DNA from 3 places in the Colwellia sp. BRX8-7 genome. Region 1 is predicted to be linked to each of the others. Evidence: predicted binding sites of a transcription regulator. Region 1 holds the regulator's gene; each other region holds the start of a gene.
What was found. Region 1 encodes FliA, which starts transcription of late flagellar genes. Its sites were predicted from a motif close to CTAAAGNTNNNNNNNNNNNNGCCGATA; they were not measured.
Positions count from the first base shown of each region.

Region 1 (7,160 bases):
CCAATACTGAGCCACCAAACACCTTAGCTGCTGAGCCAAAACTCACATCAACACTTGGTTTAAAAGCAATCTTTTCAGACTTATCTTCTATAATTTTTAATTTGGCTAATTTTGGCGTACCGTCAATAATCATTTGCCTGCCACCAGGCGCTAGGTAAGCACAACCAGGTTTTAAAATATCCCCATCTGCTGCTTCCTTTACGTTAATATTGCACAAGGTATTTAAACGATTGGCAAAAGCAAAAGTAAAAGCAGCGGGCATATGCTGTATTAAAATAATGGGTAATGGAAAATTTTGTGGCAATTGCGTTAATATTTTTTGTAAGGCAATTGGTCCCCCCGTTGATGTACCTATAGCGAGTAGTTGGTAACTTTTACCTGAGCTTCTTTTAACAACCTGACTGCGAATACTTTCGCTTTGACTCGGTTCAGTTTTAGTTGTACGCAGAGGAGTTCTCGATTGAATGTCGAATTTATTTACGGGTTTACTCACCGGATTAGTGGCCGTTGAAGATAGGCTAATTCGTGACGCATGAGCTTTTGCTGCCAATTTTCTTTTCAATAAACCGTTAGTCTTCGCTAATTGAACCACTCGTTGACGCAGCAAACTACCTGCATCATCAGTTGTTTTGGCTATTTCACTAAATTTTTTCGGGAGAAAATCAAGTGCTCCGGCTTCTAAGGCCTCGAGGGTCGCATTAGCACCTTGATGAGTGAGCGATGAAAACATTAATATTGATGTTGGCGCTTTTGCCATTATTTGTTTCACCGCTTCAATACCATTAAGTAATGGCATTTCTATATCCATAGTGATCACATCAGGCTTTAATGACACAGCCTTTTCAACAGCATCTTTACCATTTACAGCAACATCAATAACAGTAAGGTTCGGATCTTTATTTAAAATATCGGTAACTCGACGTCTAAAGAAACTCGAGTCATCAACAACCAACACCTTATAGGGCATTTATTATCTCATTTGTTATTATGAATGAAAAAGCCCTAATAAAATTTAATAGGGCTTTGTTATACGTTAAGAGCGTAATTTTTTATTAACAACAGATTTTTTTGCGTAAAACTTCAGCATATTAGGCACATCGATAATTAACGCTATACCACCATCACTGGTAATTGTTGCGCCGGCCATACCTGGTGTACCGTGTAATAGACGGTCGAGTGGCTTTATCACCACCTCTTCTTGACCAATTAGACTGTCGACCACAAAGCCAATTTGCTGATTGCCCAATTGAACAATAACCACATGACCTTTTTCTCTTGGCTTCTCAACAAAATCACGTACTAACCACTTATCTAAGTAGAAGAGTGGAATCGCCTTTTTACGAACAATAATGGTTAATTGTCCATCAACAACGTTGGTCGTGGTTAAATCAAGATGAAATATTTCATTAACACCAGCAAGTGGTAAAGCAAATGTTTGCTTACCGACAATAACCATTAATGTCGGTAAAATAGCTAACGTTAACGGTACTTTAATCTCTAAGATTGTACCTACGCCCATTTCAGAATCTATACTTACCGTACCGTTTAACTGGGTAATCTTAGTCTTGACTACATCCATGCCAACACCACGTCCTGAAACTTCTGAAATCTCAGTCTTGGTAGAGAACCCTGGAGCAAAAATTAAACTAAAGGCTTCTTTATCTGTCATTCTAGCAGCAGAGTCAGCGTCAAGAACACCACGAGTAATCGCAATTTCTTTGAGCTTTTCTGCATTCATGCCTGCACCATCATCTCTGATGGTTAATAATATATGGTCACCCTCTTGAGAAGCAGAAAGCACCACTACACCTTCTCTTGGTTTCCCCAATGCTTCGCGCTTATCAGGCATTTCTATACCGTGATCTACAGAGTTTCTCACTAAATGAACTAATGGATCAGCAAGTGCCTCAACAAGGTTTTTATCCAGATCGGTTTCTTCACCTTTGAGCACTAATTTAATTTCTTTGTCTAAACTGCGTGCTAAATCTCGAACAACTCGAGGAAATCGTCCAAAGACTTTCTTGATTGGCTGCATACGGGTTTTCATTACCGCACCTTGCAAATCAGTTGTTACCGCATCAAGGTTAGAAACAGCTTTCGTTAAATCTTCATCCTCTTTGGTTAAGCCCAAACTTGTTAAGCGATTTCTCACTAAGACAAGCTCACCAACCATATTCATAATTTGATCGAGACGTTTAGTGTCAACCCTGACAGTCGTTTCACCCTGCATTGCTTTAGCGGGTGCTTTTTCTGGCACTGGCGCTTTAGCGACAGGTTTAGCTGCAGGAGCCACAGGTGCTGGCTTCGCGGCTGATGTTTGAGCAACAGGTGCTGGTGTTGGTGCGCTAGGTGCTGCAGTAACAGATAATTTCGGCGCTTGACCTTGACCATGTAATTCGTCTAATAAAGCTTCAAAGTCATCGTCACTTATTTCATCTGATGAACTGCTATTCGATGAAGATGGTTTACTTGAATTATTAGCAGCGACTTCAGGCGAAAAAGCACCTTGACCGTGAAGTTCATCGAGTAAGGATTCAAATTCGTCATCTGAAATATCATTGCTGTCTGAAGACGTTGCTGTTGCTGCAGTTGCTGGCGTAGAAGCTGAGCCACCACCATGGAGTTCGTCGAGAAGTCGTTCAAATTCATCTTCTGACATTTCATCGCTAGAAGAACTTTCGCTTTCATGAGTAACTACTGCTTCAACAGCGACTGGCGCAGGCGCTTGCTCTTTGCCTTCTGGTTGGCTTAAACGATGCAATTCTGCAAGTAATTGGGCATCAGCTTTATCAAGTTTCTCGCCGTTTTGAACTTGTACAAACATTTCATTTACAACATCAAGCGCTTGTAAAATAACATCCATTAAGCTTGCACTTACACTACGTTGGTTGGTACGTAACAGATCGAAAATATTTTCCGCGCCATGACATACGTCAACTAAATTATGTAATGCTAAAAATCCGGCCCCACCTTTAACGGTGTGAAAACCTCTAAAAATAGCATTTAATAATTCGGCATTATCGGGGTCGTTTTCAAGTTCTACGAGTTGTTCCGAAAGCGTTTCAAGTATTTCTCCAGCTTCTATTAAAAAATCCTGAAGAATCTCTTCATCTTGCTCAAATGACATCCAGCAACTCCTATTAAAATCCTAAACTTGATAAAAGGTCATCAACATCATCTTGGTCAGCGACAACATCATCACGTTGTGCTGTATTAACGATCGGGCCTTCAACTAAGTTATCACCTACTTTAGGTTTACTTCGCTCTGCATTACTATCTGTCGTAATACCAAAAGCGGTTAGCATACCAATCAAGCTATCCTCTACTTCACGAACTAGATCAATAACTTTACGAATAACTTGTCCGGTTAAATCTTGAAAATCTTGTGCCATCAAAACATCAGTCATTAAATCATGCATACGCACTGATTCTCTATCTGTCGTTTTTAATAATAAATCTATATCAACACATAAACTTTTAAATTCGATTAAATCCAATTTGTTATGCATTAATTTTTGCCATAACGGATTAACAGCCTTTATTTGCTTTTGTATCGTATCCACAACGGGAAAAATAGATTCAACGGCATCCATGGTTTTATTAGCGGCTTCTTCCGTTCGCGTTATAACGTAGTTTAGACGTTCTTGAGCATCGGGGATATCTGCTGTCGCTAAATCATTTAACCTAGAATCTAATTGAAAATTATTTAATGAGTCATGTAGTTGACGAGTCAGCTTGCCTATCTCAGCAAACAACTCAGAATTAATTGGATTTTGAATTTCAGCAATTAATTCATCTGCCTTGTCTTGTTGACCACTTTCTAAATATTCGACCAGTAGCTTTGCTTCTTCCAAAGAAACATGCCCATTTGTATTCGCACTCATGCAAAAACCTCACGTTTAGATTAATTAATTAATTATCTATCTAATTAAGGAATTAACCTAAGCGTTGAAATATTTTATCTAACTTGGCGTTTAACGTCGCTGCGGTAAATGGTTTTACAATATAGCCATTAACACCCGCTTGAGCCGCCATCACGATTTGTTCTTTCTTTGCTTCAGCAGTAATCAGCAATACTGGGATATGTGATAACTTAGCATCGGCACGGATGGCTTTGAGCAAATCAATACCTTGCATACCTGGCATATTCCAATCAGTTACAACAAAGTCAAAAGAGCCTTCTTTTAACATCGGTAAAGCAGTGCTACCGTCATCTGCTTCTGAAATGTTAGTGAAACCTAAATCTCGTAACAAGTTTTTGACGATACGTCTCATTGTTGAAAAATCATCAACAACAAGAACTTTCATATTTTTATCCAAGGCACCCTCCGGTGAGAACATTTTAAAATTGTGATTATATTTATATTCTACTCAACTTTGCCAAGATTGCATACGTCCTTTTAACCTATGCATCGCTTGACTGTGAATTTGGCTAACACGCGACTCACTTACATCAAGCACTTGACCAATTTCTCGAAGATTTAATTCTTCGTCGTAATATAGTGACAGTACTAGAGCTTCGCGTTCGGGTAAAGTGGAAATGCATGCTGTTAACGATTTTTTAAAAACTATTTTTTCAAAATTATCATAGGGATCGTTATTATTCACATCTTCCATATTCGATATAGCATCTGCCCCCGTACTTAAGTCTTCAATACCAATTATTTTACCGGTACTTACTTCACTTAGAATATGATGGTAGTCATTTAACGAAATATCAAGTTTTTCAGCAACTTCAATATCAGTTACATCACGACCTAAACTTGCTTCAAGCAATTTTATCGCTTCACTGACCATGCGGCTATTTTTATGAACAGAGCGGGGAGTCCAGTCACCACGGCGTATTTCATCAAGCATAGCACCACGGATACGGATACCAGCAAAGGTTTCAAAACTTGCACCTTTGCCGTGATCAAAATTATTAGACGCTTCAAGCAGGCCTATCATGCCTGACTGAATAAGGTCATCAACCTGTACGCTCGCAGGCAACCTTGCTAATAGGTGATAAGCGATTCTTTTCACTAAAACTGTATGCTGCGAAATTATAGCAGATTTATCAGTTTGAATACTGTAAGCATTTGGTTTTACCACTATCGCTCACTCGCTAAATTATAGGAAAGATAAAGAACTTTCAACAACGTACTCATACCTGATTACTATTGTTATTAATGTTCTAACAATTGCTCAATAAAAAACTCTAAATGACCTGATGCTTGTTTAGGCACCGGCCATTTAATTAAATTACCTGCTAAAGATTTAAAAGCAACCGCTGCAGGCGATTGTGGATAAGCTTCAACAATTACTTTTTGTTTTCTAACGGAATTTCTTATATTTTCGTCAAATGGAATGACTGCTACTAGTTCAAGTGCAACATCTAAAAATCGATCGGTAACTTTAGAAAGCTTACCAAAGAGTTGCTGTCCTTCTCTTGGCGTTCTCACCATGTTAGCAACAACTTTAAATTTAAATACGCCATGATCTCGACTTAATAATTTCATTAAGGCGTAGCAATCAGTAATAGAGGTTGGTTCATCACAGACCACTAACATCACATCTTGTGAGGCACGGCAAAAGCTTAGTACCATGTCGGAAATACCGGCTGCAGTGTCAACAATAAGTACATCAAACTTTGTGTTCATATCACTAAAAGCGCGAATTAAACCCGCATGTTCAGCAGGCGTTAAATCGACCATAGATTGTGAACCAGACGTAGCAGGAATGATATTAATACCAGCGGGACCTTCAATAATTATATCGTCTAATTCACATTCGCCAGAAAGCACATGTGATAAGTTACGTTTTACCCGCAAACCTAGCATAACATCGACATTAGCCAAGCCTAAATCGGCATCTAAAACTAAAACTCGTTGTCCTAATTGTCCAAGTGCAATAGCGGTATTAAGCGAAACGTTAGTTTTACCTACTCCGCCTTTACCTCCAGATACAGCAATGACTTTTACCGGTGCTGAATTTTGCATTTTTCTTAAGCCACTTGCTTGATCATTCATTTATCGTATTTCTCTACTTTCTTACGAATAGCTATCAATTTAATTTAGTATAACCCTATAATCATTTAATCTGCATATTTTTATAGCTTCAAAATTCACATATTTAGAACAAGTTATGGAAATACAGCTGTATTAGCACTCATCGGTGCTGTTCGCCAATTTATTGGATTATTAATTTGATTTTTCGCGCTCATTTTATCTGCTAGCGTAACGAGTTTTTCAGCATTTGCAACTTTAATATCTTCAGGAACTCTTTGTCCATCCGTTAAGTAGCCTATCGCTAAACCGTTTTGAATCGAAGTGGAAATTATTTCTCCTATGCTAAGGCTTTCATCAAGTTTAGTATAAATACAGCCAGCTAAAGGTACTTTTTTAAAGCGATCAACATTTTCTTGCATAACTCGTTGCTGAGTATTAGCAGCTAACACTAAATAGTTGCGAATTCTGACCCTTGCATTAGAAACTAAAGTAGTTAGGTGTTTAGCTAAACGCATATCACGTTGCCCCATACCTGCAGTATCAATAAGTATCAGTTTCTTTTTGGAGAACTGTTGCAACAATGTATCTAAGGTTTTTGCATCACCAGCAAGCTTTACATCACAACCAATAATTCGGCCGTAAGTGGCTAATTGTTCAAATCCAGCAATACGGTAGTTATCTGTTGAGATCATCACCACTTGGTCTGCGCCATGAATCTGAGCAAACCGCGCCGCGAGTTTAGCTACGGTAGTTGTTTTACCTACGCCGGTAGGTCCCACTAATGAAACCACGCCACCACGATGAATAATGTCATTATTAGTGGTATTAATTTGTTGGCTGATAAATTTCTTCGCTAATAACCAAGTATCTTGGTCATTTTTTTGTGCTGGAATATAACCTGCAATTTGATCTGAAACTTGTTCGCTCATACCCAAAGACATTAGTCGATTAACCAACATCGCACGAGCGGGATCTTTTTGCGCCATATCCTGCCACATTAACCCCGAAATTTGATGTTCTAGTAATTCACGAATAGAAGACATTTCGTGTTTCATTTTCTCTAAGTCGGCGTTATTTACATTTTGTGGCGGTAAGCCATCGCTTACTAAAGACTGTGCTTGGTTCATCACCGGCTGTTGATATGAGTCGCTTGATTGTTCATCACCTTGTTCT
Region 1 covers NZ_JACGVP010000001.1:164,962-172,121, forward strand. The annotation lists gene H4J57_RS00705 (chemotaxis response regulator protein-glutamate methylesterase) at 1-967, opposite strand, end outside; gene H4J57_RS00710 (chemotaxis protein CheA) at 1,034-3,127, opposite strand; gene H4J57_RS00715 (protein phosphatase CheZ) at 3,141-3,884, opposite strand; gene cheY (chemotaxis response regulator CheY) at 3,937-4,320, opposite strand; gene H4J57_RS00725 (RNA polymerase sigma factor FliA) at 4,372-5,091, opposite strand; gene H4J57_RS00730 (MinD/ParA family protein) at 5,166-6,008, opposite strand; gene flhF (flagellar biosynthesis protein FlhF) at 6,122-7,160, opposite strand, start outside.

Region 2 (7,160 bases), on a different contig from region 1:
AATCATTATTTTCTGCTGTTCTGCAGAGCCAATCACCAAATATTTTTGAATAAGTAGGTAAACATGGCTTACTCTTTGGCAAACTCGTTTGTGCGGGATCAAATTTAGGGACAGCATGATATTTTATCGGGTCTTGCTCTGCTGCGTGATAACCTTTGCCTTTTTTCGTGGCAATATGAAGGATTTGAGGTCCTTTTAAGTTACGCATATTAGTAATGGTATCAACCAAACCATTGACATCATGACCGTCGATAGGGCCAATGTAATTAAAGCCTAACTCTTCAAAAAAGGTACTGGGTACAACCATGCCTTTTAAATGTTCTTCGGCACGACTTGCTAATTCTTTAATAGGTGGAATACCCTTAAGTATGCGCTTACCACCCTCGCGTATTCCTGTATATATACTTCCAGATAACAATCTAGCAAAGTGATTATTCAATGCACCAACATTTTCTGAAATTGACATTTCATTGTCATTTAAAATAACCAGCATATCGCTTTTAATATCACCAGCATGATTTAACGCTTCAAAAGCCATACCTGCTGTCATTGCGCCGTCACCAATAACAGCAACAACTTTACGATTTTTGGCTTCTTGTTCTGCAGCAACAGCCATACCGAGTGCTGCAGAGATAGACGTGCTTGAATGGCCAACACTTAATACATCATATTCACTTTCTTCACGCCACGGAAAAGGGTGCAAACCATCTTTTTGACGAATAGTATGCAGTTGATCGCGCCGACCCGTTAAAATTTTATGTGGATAAGCTTGATGGCCAACATCCCATATAAGGTGATCAAAAGGCGTTTTATAAACATAATGTAATGCGACCGTTAATTCTATTGTGCCTAATCCAGAAGCAAAATGGCCACTACTTTTACTTACAGAACTTAATAAGTAACTACGCAGTTCTGTACTGGCCTGAATTAGCTGGCTTTTATTTAGCATGCGCAGATCGTCAGGAGAATTTATATTGGCCAATAAAGGGTAGTCGGCAAGATTTATAGTCATATTTATTTTGTTTATTCTTTAAATTGCAAGAGCAAGATCAATGAGCGCGTTTGATAATAAACGTCGCAAATTGAGCTAAGTTATCTGTATTGTAGGGTAAAGTTGCTAAAGCTTGAAGTGCTTGTTGATATAAGTTGTCAGCTTTTTGCTGAGCGCCCTGTAAACCTAATAGCGCAGGGTAGGTACTTTTATTAGAGGAAACGTCTGAACCTGCTGGTTTTCCTAGTTCTTCTTCACTAGAAATAATATCAATTATATCATCGCGCACTTGATAGGCTAAACCAATATGATCAGCATAAATGGCGAGTTGGTGCTTTTCATCGGCAGAAATATCGTTACTTAACTCTGTAACCATGGTCACAGAAGCTTTTAACAACGCACCTGTTTTTAGTGAATGTAGTTTTTCTAGTTCAACTAAAGTGATCACTTTATCGGTCGCAGAAATATCAAGTGCTTGTCCACCGCACATGCCTTGGTAACCTGAAGCATTGACTAATTGACGGATTAAGCTAATACGTTTTGATTCAACCGCGGCGCTAAAGTTATGATTAACTAAAATATCAAAGGCAAGTGTCTGTAAACTATCACCTGCTAAAATAGCGGTCGCTTCATCAAACGCTTTATGACAAGTTGGTTGCCCACGACGTAAATCATCATCATCCATCGAAGGTAAGTCATCATGAATTAATGAAAAAGCATGGATACATTCTAATGCTGCCGCAATACCGTCAACGTCAGATAATTCAAGTCCCAGTGCATCACCGGTAATATAACTTAAATAAGGACGCATACGCTTACCACCAATTAATAAGCCGTATTGCATTGCTGATAGCAATTTTTGATCATTTATTTCATAAGCGGCTAATTTGTCGGCAAGGTATTCATTAATGCGCGTTTGATAAAAGTCGAGTTGGTATAATTGGGTCACTAATTATTACCCAAACTTTCTGAGTCAACTTCGTTTTCAAAATCTTCAAGTTGGGCTTTACCATTTTTAGTCAGTAAAATTTGAATTTTTTGTTCAGCATTTTTTAACTTTTCTTGACTGGCTTGGCTGAGATTTAAGCCGCGCTCAAAAAGGGTCATTGAATCTTCTAAACTCAATGCTCCTTGTTCTAAATTCTGAACAATAGTTTCAAGTTCTAAGAGTGATTCTTCAAAGCTTAAGTTTTCTATTTTTTTCTTAGCCATCATCGAGAGTTCAGTGATTAAATATCTAGGCGCAAATTTATACCAAACGCCTTAATTAATCAATAAACTTCAAATGCTTTTGCCCCTTAATGACTATCATATACTTTCTCTTGTCGGTCATTCTACGACTATATTGGCGCTTATATTTATCGTTAAAGCGCTGCGGTTAACGATAAATAGATAAATATAAATTGGGTTAGCTTAAATATAGCGACTAATTACTTAAGTTATTGACAATATGGGCGATAATAAAGTTATAGAGCCGTACCCCATTCATATGCCGTTTTAACTCTGCGCTTTGGATGGTTACGGGTAAATCACGAGTGTGGATAAGAATATAAGTATTCGCGTATCGTAATACCTTAATGTATTATCAAATAATACGACTATCCGTATCATTTTTTTGTGGAGACTTTTTTGTGGATATAGCAACAATATTAGGTGTGGTAGGCGCAATAGGTTTACTCATTATGGCAATGATGTTGTCTGGTGATATCGGGATGTTTATTGACGTTCAGTCAGTTATTATTGTTTTTGGTGGTTCAATATTTGTTGTGTTATCTCAATATAATCTCAGTCAATTTTTTGGAATTGGGAAAATTATAGTTAAAGCTTTTATGTTCAAAATGGAACAACCTGACGACCTTATTGAAAAATCAGTTGAAATGGCAGATGCGGCCCGAAAAGGTGGTTTCTTGGCATTAGAAGAAGCCGAGATCACCAATGGTTTTATGCAAAAAGGTGTGGATATGTTGGTCGATGGTCACGACGCTGATGTAGTTAGAGGTACTTTACAAAAAGATATTCAATTAACCTCAGAGCGACATGAAACTGGCGTTGGCATGATGATGGCGATTGCTGATGTTGCCCCTGCAATGGGCATGATAGGGACTTTAATTGGTTTGGTGGCGATGCTATCGAATATGGATGATCCAAAATCTATTGGTCCGGCCATGGCTGTTGCTCTATTAACAACGCTTTATGGTGCGTTCCTTGCCAACGTTATTGCTAGTCCTATTGCTTCAAAATTAAAGCTTAGGTTAGCTGAAGAGAAAATGAATCAAGAACTCATTCTAGATGCTATTTTAGGTATTCAAGATGGTCAAAACCCACGTGTTATCGAGGGGTTGCTTAAAAACTATCTTGCTGAAGGTAAGCGTGTTGTAAATACCACAGAAGAAGAATAACGGGAGTAATTTATGGCTGAAAAATGTAAATGTCCACCTCCCGGACTCCCGGCTTGGATGGGTACTTTTGCTGACTTAATGGCACTATTAATGTGCTTTTTCGTTTTACTTTTATCTTTTTCTGAAATGGATGTTTTGAAATTTAAACAAATCGCGGGTTCAATGAAATTCGCCTTTGGTGTTCAAAATAAGATTGAAGTAAAAGATATTCCCAAAGGCACCAGTATTATTGCGCAAGAATTTCGCCCGGGTAAACCTGAGCCAACACCTATAGAAGTTATTCAACAGCAAACCATGGAAATGACCCAACAGATGCTAGAGTTTCAAGCAGGTGATGAAACGTCTGCTGGTGGTCGACAAGAACAACGAGGTACAGAACGTGGTGGACAATCACAAAGTACTGCAGATGAAATGTCAGCCCAAGCAATGCAAAAGGCCCAAGACGAATTAGAGCAGGCTTCGCAAGAGCAAGTAAATGAATTAGTTAAAAAAATTGCTGATCAATTAGAGCAACAAATTCAAGATGGTGCCATAGAGCTTGAATCTCTCGGACAACAAGTGATTATTCGTATTCGTGAAAATGGTTCTTTTCCTTCGGGTTCTGCTTTTTTACAACCACAGTTTCGCCCTATTATTAGAGAAATAGGTGAGCTACTCAACACGGTTCCGGGTGAAATTATGGTTTCAGCACACACAGATGATCGCGGTATTAGTTCAGAGTTATTTTCTTCAAATTGGGATTTATCAAGTAAACGAGCTGTCGCTATTGCTCATGAATTGATTAAAGTCCCTGAGTTTGACCAGTCACGTTTACTGGTTGTTGGTCATGCCGATACAAGACCGGTAGTGCCTAATACTAACGCGCTAAATCGCAGAAGAAACCGTCGTGTTGAGATTTCAATTAACCAAGGTAAAGCAAAGGAAACCGAACCTGTTTCTATTATTAAATAATAAATTAAGCCGATAAATTCAACTATCGTGATGGCGTTAAGTGATGAACCCCCGTTTATTGCTTAGCGTACATTTTTCAACTTACTCTTCATTTCAACTTACTCTTTATTTCAATTTCGTGTATAATTCGCGCCATTATTTTTGTCGGCCGATTATGGCCTTTAGTCTAGTTTTATATTTAGGGTCGTTTGTTCATGAAATTCATCGTAAAACTCCAATCTGAAATTGCTGTAAAGAGTCGCCCGGTTCGTAAGCGCTTTACTAAAATTTTAGAATCCAGCATTAAAAATGTTTTACGACGTGTTGATGAGCAAATTACCACTCAGGCAAACTGGGATAATATAGAGGTTAATACTAAAAATAATTGCCCTAAAAATCGTTTGGCAGTAATTGAAACCTTAAAGTGTATACCTGGTGTTGCTCATTTTCTTGAGGTCGAACAAACGTTATACACTGATGTTCATGATATTTTTGAAAAAACCTTAGCAGCGCACCAAAAAACTATTGAGAACAAAACCTTCTGCGTTAGGGTAAAACGTAAAGGAACTCATGATTTTAGTTCATTAGAAGTTGAACAATATGTTGGTGGCGGTTTAAAAAAACACGTTGAGTCATCTAAGGTTAAACTGAAAAAGCCTGACGTAACTATCTTATTAGAAATTAAAGAACAATATTTATTTATTGTCGCTGAGCGTCATAAAGGCTTAGGCGGATTCCCAATAGCAACACAAGAAGATGTTTTATCGTTAATGTCAGGCGGTTTCGATTCTGGTGTCTCTAGTTTTCAAATGATAAGAAAAGGCACTCGTACTCATTATTGTTTCTTTAATTTAGGTGGCGCGGCTCATGAAGTTGGTGTGAAGCAAGTGAGCTATTATTTGTGGAATAAATTCGGTGCTTCACACAAAGTTAAATTCTTTTGCGTTGATTTTGAACCGGTTGTTGCTGAAATTTTAGAAAAAGTAGATAACGGACAAATGGGCGTTATTCTTAAACGTATGATGATGCGTGCTGCTGGGAAAATTGCTAAACGCGCTAAAATTAAATCATTGGTTACCGGCGAAGCATTAGGTCAAGTATCAAGTCAAACATTAACTAATTTAAACATAATTGACAGAGTAACTGATACGTTAATTCTTCGTCCATTAATTGCTTACGATAAACAAGATATTATTGATATTGCTCGTAAAATTGGCACGGAAGATTTTTCTAAAACCATACCTGAATACTGTGGTGTTATCTCTAAACGACCAACAATAAAAGCTATTTTACCAAAGATTGAAGCAGAAGAAGAAAACTTTGATTTTGATATTTTAGACAAGGTTGTCGAAGAAACCCGTATGTACGATATACGCGATATCGGTAAAGAAAGTGAAGAAGAAATTCATGCAGTTGATACAGTAGACGATCTTCCTAGCGATTCAATCGTTATTGACATTAGAAGCCCTGATGAAGAAGACGAAAATCCTCTAGAACTTGAAAACGTCAACGTTGTTCATATTCCTTTTTATAAGCTATCTAATAAGTTTAGTGAGCTAGAGCAAGACAAAGAATATTTACTGTATTGTGATCAAGGTATAATGAGTAAGCTACAAGCACTTTACTTAATTGGTGAAGGTTATAAGAACGTTAAAGTTTACCGTCCTTAATATGACTCGTTTACTCGGGTCAATATTTATCCTCAAGTGCTTTAACAGCTAACCATAGTTGAGTATTCATCGCTGTGGTTAGTTTATGTTTCTCCCCTAAACGGTGAATGTAACCGTTGATATACTCTATTTCTGTACGACGTTTATTACGCACATCAGCGCGCATCGAAGAGGTGTTTCTATTGGTGCTTTTAGCAACATTATGGATTAACTGTCGTAATAATATTTCACTTAATATTACACCTTCCTTCGTCGCTACAGCAACGACTTCACTGATAATATCTTCGGTCATTCTTTGGTAAGCTTTTTGATTTACTTCCCCATTTTCAATGTCGTTTAGTGCTGAAATAGGGTTGATCACACAGTTAATGGCTAACTTTTTCCATTGCGCTTGTTGAATGTTTTCTTGCCAGCTAAGCTGTTTCAGGCTTTTATTAAGATGTTCTAATAATTGCTTTTGCTTTATTGAGTGCAGTGTCCCATAAATAATACCCAGATCGCTATGGCCCATACCGGTATGTTTAACATGATAAGGGGCGACTTTTTTAGCGCCTTGCGTAAGTAACAAAGCCAATAAACATTGTGATGGTTTAAGTCGTGGGCTAATTTCTTCGAGAGTTCCTAAACCATTGTGGGTAAGAATCATAACTGCATCGTCACTGATTAAATGATCAACAGCTTTCAACGCATCGGTGACTTGATAAGATTTTACACAAAAAATTATAACGTCAGCACTGGCTATTAATTGGTTATCAGCCATTGTAAATGGAAAGCTTTTTGCAATATCATTCATTTCACTAAAAAGGTAATCAGATAATGTTGTTGGCGTTGACGGCCACAATGACACTAAGTTATCACCTTGTTGGTTAATTATCGCTTGAGAAAGCCGATGATAACAAAGTAAACCTATTGCACCTTGGCCAACAATAACAATATTCATCTTATCTTTTTATGCCTTTGGGCTGTTGATAAAGTAAAAAAATCCACTGAAGAACAGCAAAGAAAGATATGCCTACAACATCAGCGACAAAGTCAAAAAATTCCCCACTGCGAAAGCCTAAGTAATACTGGCTTAATTCAGTCAATGCACTATAAAAAAATAAACAAATAACCGTATTGATTAAAGGTAGTTTCATCAAACCGACTAAAATCCAAGTCAGACCAAAAAAA
Region 2 covers NZ_JACGVP010000023.1:7,265-14,424, reverse strand. The annotation lists gene dxs (1-deoxy-D-xylulose-5-phosphate synthase) at 1-1,012, opposite strand, end outside; gene ispA ((2E,6E)-farnesyl diphosphate synthase) at 1,050-1,940, opposite strand; gene H4J57_RS17635 (exodeoxyribonuclease VII small subunit) at 1,940-2,203, opposite strand; gene pomA (flagellar motor protein PomA) at 2,623-3,390, shown strand; gene H4J57_RS17625 (flagellar motor protein MotB) at 3,403-4,341, shown strand; gene thiI (tRNA uracil 4-sulfurtransferase ThiI) at 4,536-5,990, shown strand; gene H4J57_RS17615 (ketopantoate reductase family protein) at 6,010-6,930, opposite strand; gene H4J57_RS17610 (VanZ family protein) at 6,932-7,160, opposite strand, start outside.
Region 2: the regulator FliA is predicted to act here: its motif matches at 2,425-2,451, upstream of pomA (flagellar motor protein PomA).

Region 3 (7,160 bases), on a different contig from region 1:
AACCGGTTTTCGCATGCCTTGTAACATTGGCCCAATACTGACTAAGTGTGCAGAACGTTGTACCGCTTTGTAGGTGGTATTACCGGTATTTAAATCAGGAAAAATGAAGACATTGGCTTTACCCGCAACAGGGCTGTTAGGCGCTTTTTTCTTGGCAACATTTTCCATAATGGCGGCATCATATTGCAGCGGTCCATCGATGATCAAATCAGGTCGTTTTGCTTGCGCGAGTTTGGTTGCTTTTGCTACTTTTTCTACATCGGCACCAACCCCCGAACTGCCAGTGCTGTAACTTATCATGGCTACCTTAGGGTCAATGCCAAACTTTATTGCTGAGTCGGCAGATTGTATCGCTATCTCAGAGAGTTGTTCCGCAGTTGGCTCAGGGTTTATTGCACAATCACCATATACTAGAACTTGCTCAGGTAATAACATAAAGAAAACAGATGAAACTAATGAACTTCCTTCAGCCGTTTTAATTAATTGCAGGGCAGGGCGAATCGTATTTGCAGTGGTATTAATAGCTCCAGAGACTAAACCGTCCACTTCACCGAGTTGCAACATCATTGTTGCTAAGACCACGTTGTCCTGTAGTTCTTGTTTTGCGACCACTTCGGTTAATCCTTTATGTTTTCTCAACTCAACTAAAGGAGCAATGTAGTGGTCTCGAATTAAGTTGGGGTCGGTAATTAATAGTCCTTCTGGTAATTGAATACCTTGTTGCTCTGCAATCAATAAAATACTTTCTTTATCGCCCAGTAACTGACAACGAGCAATGCCACGTTCAACACATATTGCAGCAGCCTTAATGGTTCTGATATCTGTGCCTTCTGGCAAAACAATAAGTTTATTTGCACTACGAGCAAGTTCTGTGAGCTTATGCCTAAATGCTGGTGGAGACATTTGGCTACTTTGTGCTACATTTTCAGACAGTTGCTGTAACCAATTCGCAGACAAGTTATCAGCGATATATTCTCTTACTTTTTCATGACGTTGAATATCATCTGCAGGGGTTTCTGGGTTGTAGTTCATTAAATGACGAGACGTTTGCCAAGTATCCCAAGGCACAGAAAGCACCGGTAGGCCAGCGTCTAAAGCTTGTTGACAAAGTGTCATCACTTGTTCGTTGGGTTTATAGCCGTTAGTCAATAATAATGCGCCCACTTTTGTACCATTTAAAGCCGATAAACAGGTGGCGATAATAATGTCGGTTCTGTCTCCAGGAGTAACAATTAATCGACTTGGTTGTAAATGGCTCATTAAATTACCAACGCTGCGTGCACAAAAACTAATACTGCGGATACGGCGATGCGACATATCACCTGCATTTAACACTTCAGCATTGAGATAATTGCAAATATCCATGACCCGTGGCGCGATTAAGTCCATTTCCCATAAGACAGTACCTAACAAGTCAAAATGACGATTTTTAAATATCGATAAATTAATTAGCGTAGCAAGATCGAACTCACTATTAAAATCACTTTCACGAGGCAGTAATCCATACTCATCTTTGTCGGGACTATTAATCTTATTAATAATACAACCAATAAGGCGTTTGTTTTTTATTCCGCCAAAAGTTTCCGCACTAACTTCTAAACGGTCCTCAAACTCTTCAGCGCTATCGTTATCGGGCGCTGCCACCAAGACAATATCTGCTGACAGGGCTTGAGCAACATCTCGGTTGATTCTGCCCGCGTAAGGTTGGCGTGTCGTTGGTATCAGTCCTTCAATAATCACCACATCATGTTGTTTTTCAAATTGATTAAAATCTCCAACAATCTGTTCTAAAACAATATCATGCTTGCCATCGCCCATTTGTTGTTCAACATAAGCTAATGATACCGAAGTCCCTAAATTTGGAGTATTGAGCTTACTTTGAACCGTATTATTTTTGTGAGCTAATAAACGACGAGCGGGTTGACTTATTGGTTTAAAATGGCCGACATTTATACCTTTTTGCTGACACGCATGAAGTAAGCCTTGCACAACACTGCTAAGTCCAACGCCAAAACCTACTGGGATCAACATGATTCTATGTGACATGACTTTATTCCTTAGTTGAGCTGTTATTAAATAAAAGTTGTGAGGTTTGCTCTGCAATAACCCACTCTTCATTTGTTGGAATGACTAAAATAGGACGAGAGTTTTCTGTACCGATATTACCTGCCTTGCCAAAGCAGCAGGCATTATTCTTATCAGTAGCAACAAAGAAATTAAGTAGGCTCAATTGATCAATAATATTGGCTCTAATTAGCGTCGAATTTTCGCCAATACCGCCGGTAAATATTAAGGCATCGATTGATGTTAAGCTGGCAGTAAAAGAAGCAACGGACTTTGCAACACGGTAGCAAAATATATCTAATGCTAACTTTGCTCGTGGATTTTTATCCTTTAACCAAGCTTCTTCTATTTCACGACAATCGTTGCTTAACCCCGAAACCCCTAATAGGCCGCTTTCTTTATGTAACAAATGGCTCACTTGCGCTGTGGTATAGCCGAGTTGATTGATTAGGTGAAAAATAATACCCGCATCAACATCGCCGCTGCGTGTGCCCATCATCACTCCTTCGAGCGGTGTTAAACCTAAGCTAGTATCGACACTCTTACCATTTTTAATCGCAGTAACACTGCAACCATTGCCTAAGTGAGCACTGATAAAATTACCTTCATTAATGGATTTATCGAGTGTTTTAGCCGCTTGTTGTGCAACAAAATAATGGCTTGTACCATGAAAACCATAGCGTCGAATACCATGCTCTTGATAGAGAGCGTAGGGGATACCATAAATGTAAGCTTTTTCTGGCATCGTTTGGTGAAAAGCTGTGTCAAAAACGGCAACTTGCGGCACATCAGTAAAAACCGTTTCCGCGGCGTTAATACCCATCAAATTTGCTGGGTTGTGTAATGGGGCAAGCTGAGACAAGTTACTGATGGTGTTTTTTACTTCATCAGTAATTAACGTTGGCATACAATAGTGTTCACCACCATGGACAACGCGGTGGCCTATGGCACATATTTGTAAATTTAATTGTTGTGAAATTAAGCTGTCAACTAAAGCCATTATCGCTGTTCGATGATCAAATGGATGAGGTATAGCCGTGTGCTTTTTTTGTCCCTTAACGTTAATCTTGATGCTTGCTTGTTCGGACAATAAGCGCTCAGCGAGCCCTGATAGTAATGTTTCGCCGTTTTCTGGTTTAATTAAAGAAAATTTTAAGGATGAACTACCGCAATTTAACACTAAAATTAGATTTTTTTTCATGGTTTTATTTAATGCTCATTTATTAGGTGGTTAATTGTTTTATTACAATACGTTAATTGGAATGATTATAGACCAAATATAGTGTTAAAATATTGATATGAACTAAGGAAGTTAACTTTAGGGAGACTTGATTAAAACTAGTTACAACTTTGTGCTATCTTTTAAATAACCGTTGTTATAGTGTGTCGTTTATGAATATGAGTTTAGTAGAACTAATTAAGCTAGGTCGAGAGTATATGCGACTTTGGCCGCAGCGAGCAGAGTTAGGTAATTATTTTGCCGAGTACCAAGCTGTTCAAATTTGCCGTTTGGCTTTTCGCTATTTACCGGGTATTGCGTTGTTTTCTTTTATTATGCAACTTTACCTAGGATCGATGACGTTATTACCACAAGCGTTAGTTTATAGCTTATTTATTTTAAGTATTCCGCTACAGGCATTGTTAATGCTTGGCGTTAAAGCCGATAAATTTTTGCCGCTGGCACTCGCCTCTTGGTACAAAGAAAGTGTTGCTAGAGTCAACGAAGCGGGTGGTTCGATAAAATTATCACTGCACAAGCCACGTTTTATTGATTTAGCAAAACTACTTAACATCAGTCATCAGTCACAAAATTCTAAATTCTAACCGCTTAACAATTGAGTTAAACGTTAATTGACCGTGTTTTTATAAAGACGTATCAAAAAATCAGCTTGGCAAGTGAAATTATTTCTTGTTTTTAAATCGTTAAGTAAGGTTTCAGTCGTTTTAAAAGCAAAAGGGGTCATTGCTAATAAGTTAATAATATCTTCACCTTCAGTAAATTTCATCTCATAGTTCACTTCTTTTTGTGCAATCAATGTTAAATTTTCAATAGGACTTTTAGTCATATCATGTTGTTGCGCTGTTCGGTATATTAATGCTTTTAGTTCAATTAAATGATTTTTTGCCGGCGTTACTGTGACTAAATAGCCATTATTAGCTAGTACCCGAGTGAATTCTTCTTCAAGAATTGGTGCGTAAATAGAGTTGATCCAAGAAAAGTAGTTTTCACTAAAAGGTAACAGCGACAAGGTGGCAACACTAAATTGACAATCTTTATATTTTTTAGCGGCATTTTTAACCGCATTTTTTGCAATGTCAATACCATAAACACGGTTGGTAGGCCTTACATACTGTTGAGTATAAAAACCTTCACCACAGCCAGCATCAAATACCGGCTTTGTTAAATCACCATATTGTTGATATAGAGATTGTAATTCATCAGCGAGCGGTTGATAAAAGCCTTTATCTAGAAATTGACGACGTGCGTTAACCATGGCTTTGTTATCACCAGGGTCTTTTGAATGTTTATGTTGAACGGGCAATAAGTTTACATAACCTTCTTTTGCTTCATCAAAGCTATGGTTGTTCTGACAACGATAGCTTTGGTTAGCTAACACTAATGATTTTTTACAAATGGGGCAAACGTATTGAGCAAGGAACATAGTATTTACTCAACAGCTACTTAAAAGTAGACCAAATCGGCGCGTGATCTGAAGGTTTTTCAATAGCACGTAGTTCGTAATCAATATCGGCTTCGATACACGTTGCCGCCATCTTGTGCGTTGCCAAAACCACATCGATGCGTAAACCACGATTATCAACAAAACCTTTAGAACGATAGTCAAACCAAGAATAACGTTCCGCTTTTGTTGGATGCAATTCTCTAAACGTATCTTTAAATCCCCAAGCCATTAAAGTTGCAAGCCATTCTCTTTCTTCTGGTTGAAAACTACACTTACCAGTCTTTAACCAACGCTTTTGGTTAGGCTCACCAATACCAATATCTAAATCAGCAGGTGAAATATTAATATCGCCGATAATGACTACGTGCTCATCTGGGGTATGGTTATCATTTAAATAGGTCATCAAGTCTTTATAAAATTGACGCTTATAGGGATATTTTGTTTCATGAGCGATGTTATCGCCTTGCGGGAAATAACCGTTTAATACCGTTACTTTTTCACCTTGTTCATTGGTGGTCTCAATCATCACCATACGTTTTTGAGACTCTTCAGTATCGCTAGCAAAGCCCATTTTAACAATATTGGCTGCTTTTTTACATAACATAGCCACACCATAATGTGCTTTTTGACCATGAAAATAAACGTGATAACCCATAGCTTCAACAGCTTCAACGGGAAAAGCATCATTATGAACTTTGATTTCTTGTAAGCCAATAATATCAGGCTGGTGCTTATCAATGATGGCTTGAAGTTGGTGTAAACGCGCACGAAGGCCGTTAATGTTAAAGCTAATGATTTTCATAAAAGACTCGATATTGATTTTTTCCACATGCTACCAGAAGTTATCAGAGAAGGTTATTATTAATTGCTAGTGAAGTGAATTAGGTACTTATTAACATCAACTTTTTAATAGACAGGTAAATGTGTAAATAAATAGAAATTAAACTCAACTAAATTAAAGGATTGCCGATATAAGCTTTAGAGAAAATAATAAAGTTGAAGTACATTGCTTACAGAGTCAGTTGACAGTCAAATTCTGGTACACGAATTACAATTAGGTGAACAACTTAATGTAAGTGTGCACAGCGCTCGACGAGCTGACTTTTCACTCTTATTGGCAATGCTAAGTGATGACGTACCTAGCCATAGTCAATTTTCTTTGCCAAAAACTGTCGTTGACACTAAAACGACTAATGATGCAAGCTTACGTAAAGAGTTTGACCTTCCTGATAAAGCACCTTTATCTCTGAATGAAAATCACAGCACAGCAATATTTGATCAAGCAGAACTTATTCAGCAGAATAACCTAGCAGAATTACGTTTATCAAATGCTTTGTTGCCTAAACCGCTTGCTTTTCGAGATGATAAAAAGCATATCAGACAAGAAGTATTAAATAATACCTCGCTGTACTGCCAGAAAAAATTTAATCATACAAAGAATAATACGCCGCAAGACACCGACAGTTCAAGATTATCATTCGATACTAAAGGTTGGCTTAACGCCGTGCATAACACTATCGTTAAAGCGCCGTTACTTGATGCTATAGCATAAGGTTATTGCATTAGCATGCCAATAAAATCGTGCGTTTGTGTTGACGTTATTTGTGATTAACTTTTTCAGTTTACTGGCCTGAGCAATGTTTAAACTTGATTGTTAATTGTTGAGTTTACTTGCTACAGCATTGTCTAAATTTTTATTGCTATGACAAAAGCATCGCTGGTTTCTTTTGGGAAGAACTTGATTGTTAATTGTCGAATTTACCGGCCACAGCATTGTTTAAATTTTTTATTACTATCGCAAAAGCAAGCTTGGTTTCTTTTTGGTGCTATCAGCGCTTCATTGTTACTGACTTCACCATCTAAATATCGCCATTGCCCCTTTTCAACAACAAAGCGTGATGTTTCCTTCATCAGAAAATACTCACCTTGATGTTGGTAATAAGCCGAAAAGCAAACCGTCGGTAAGTGTTGCTCTTTATTGTCAGCGTTTACAGCATTTTGATCATTAAGCTCGGTATAATCACTGGCAGCATTAATGGTTAGTTTTAACCATTTGGTTTCTTTGGCCCATGCTGATATATCAGCGATTGATTGTAAAGCTCTGCTAGCTTGAGCATAAGTCTGATAAATATAATCAGCTGCCTCTGTTGCATAGGCGCTATAGCGAGAACGCATCAATTGCTCTGGTGATTGTGCACAGGTCTCTTGATTTATTAATAAGCAGCAGCATTGCTGAAAACTAATATTTGAACCACATGGGCATTGCATAAAGTCGACATTATTTTAGAAAAGTAGTTGATCTATTTTAGCAGAGCAAAATTTTATTTTCTGTTTTAATAACGGCAAAATCGCTTCAAACTCAATTAATGTAACAATAAAGAAGAATCCGAAAGAGTGACGTAATTTTTTAGT
Region 3 covers NZ_JACGVP010000006.1:179,507-186,666, reverse strand. The annotation lists gene pta (phosphate acetyltransferase) at 1-2,046, opposite strand, end outside; gene H4J57_RS07930 (acetate kinase) at 2,051-3,265, opposite strand; gene yfbV (terminus macrodomain insulation protein YfbV) at 3,457-3,888, shown strand; gene rlmA (23S rRNA (guanine(745)-N(1))-methyltransferase) at 3,912-4,727, opposite strand; gene xthA (exodeoxyribonuclease III) at 4,744-5,550, opposite strand; gene H4J57_RS07910 (VC2046/SO_2500 family protein) at 5,755-6,300, shown strand; gene H4J57_RS07905 (YchJ family protein) at 6,507-7,016, opposite strand; gene H4J57_RS07900 (hypothetical protein) at 7,112-7,160, opposite strand, start outside.
Region 3: the regulator FliA is predicted to act here: its motif matches at 5,694-5,720, upstream of H4J57_RS07910 (VC2046/SO_2500 family protein).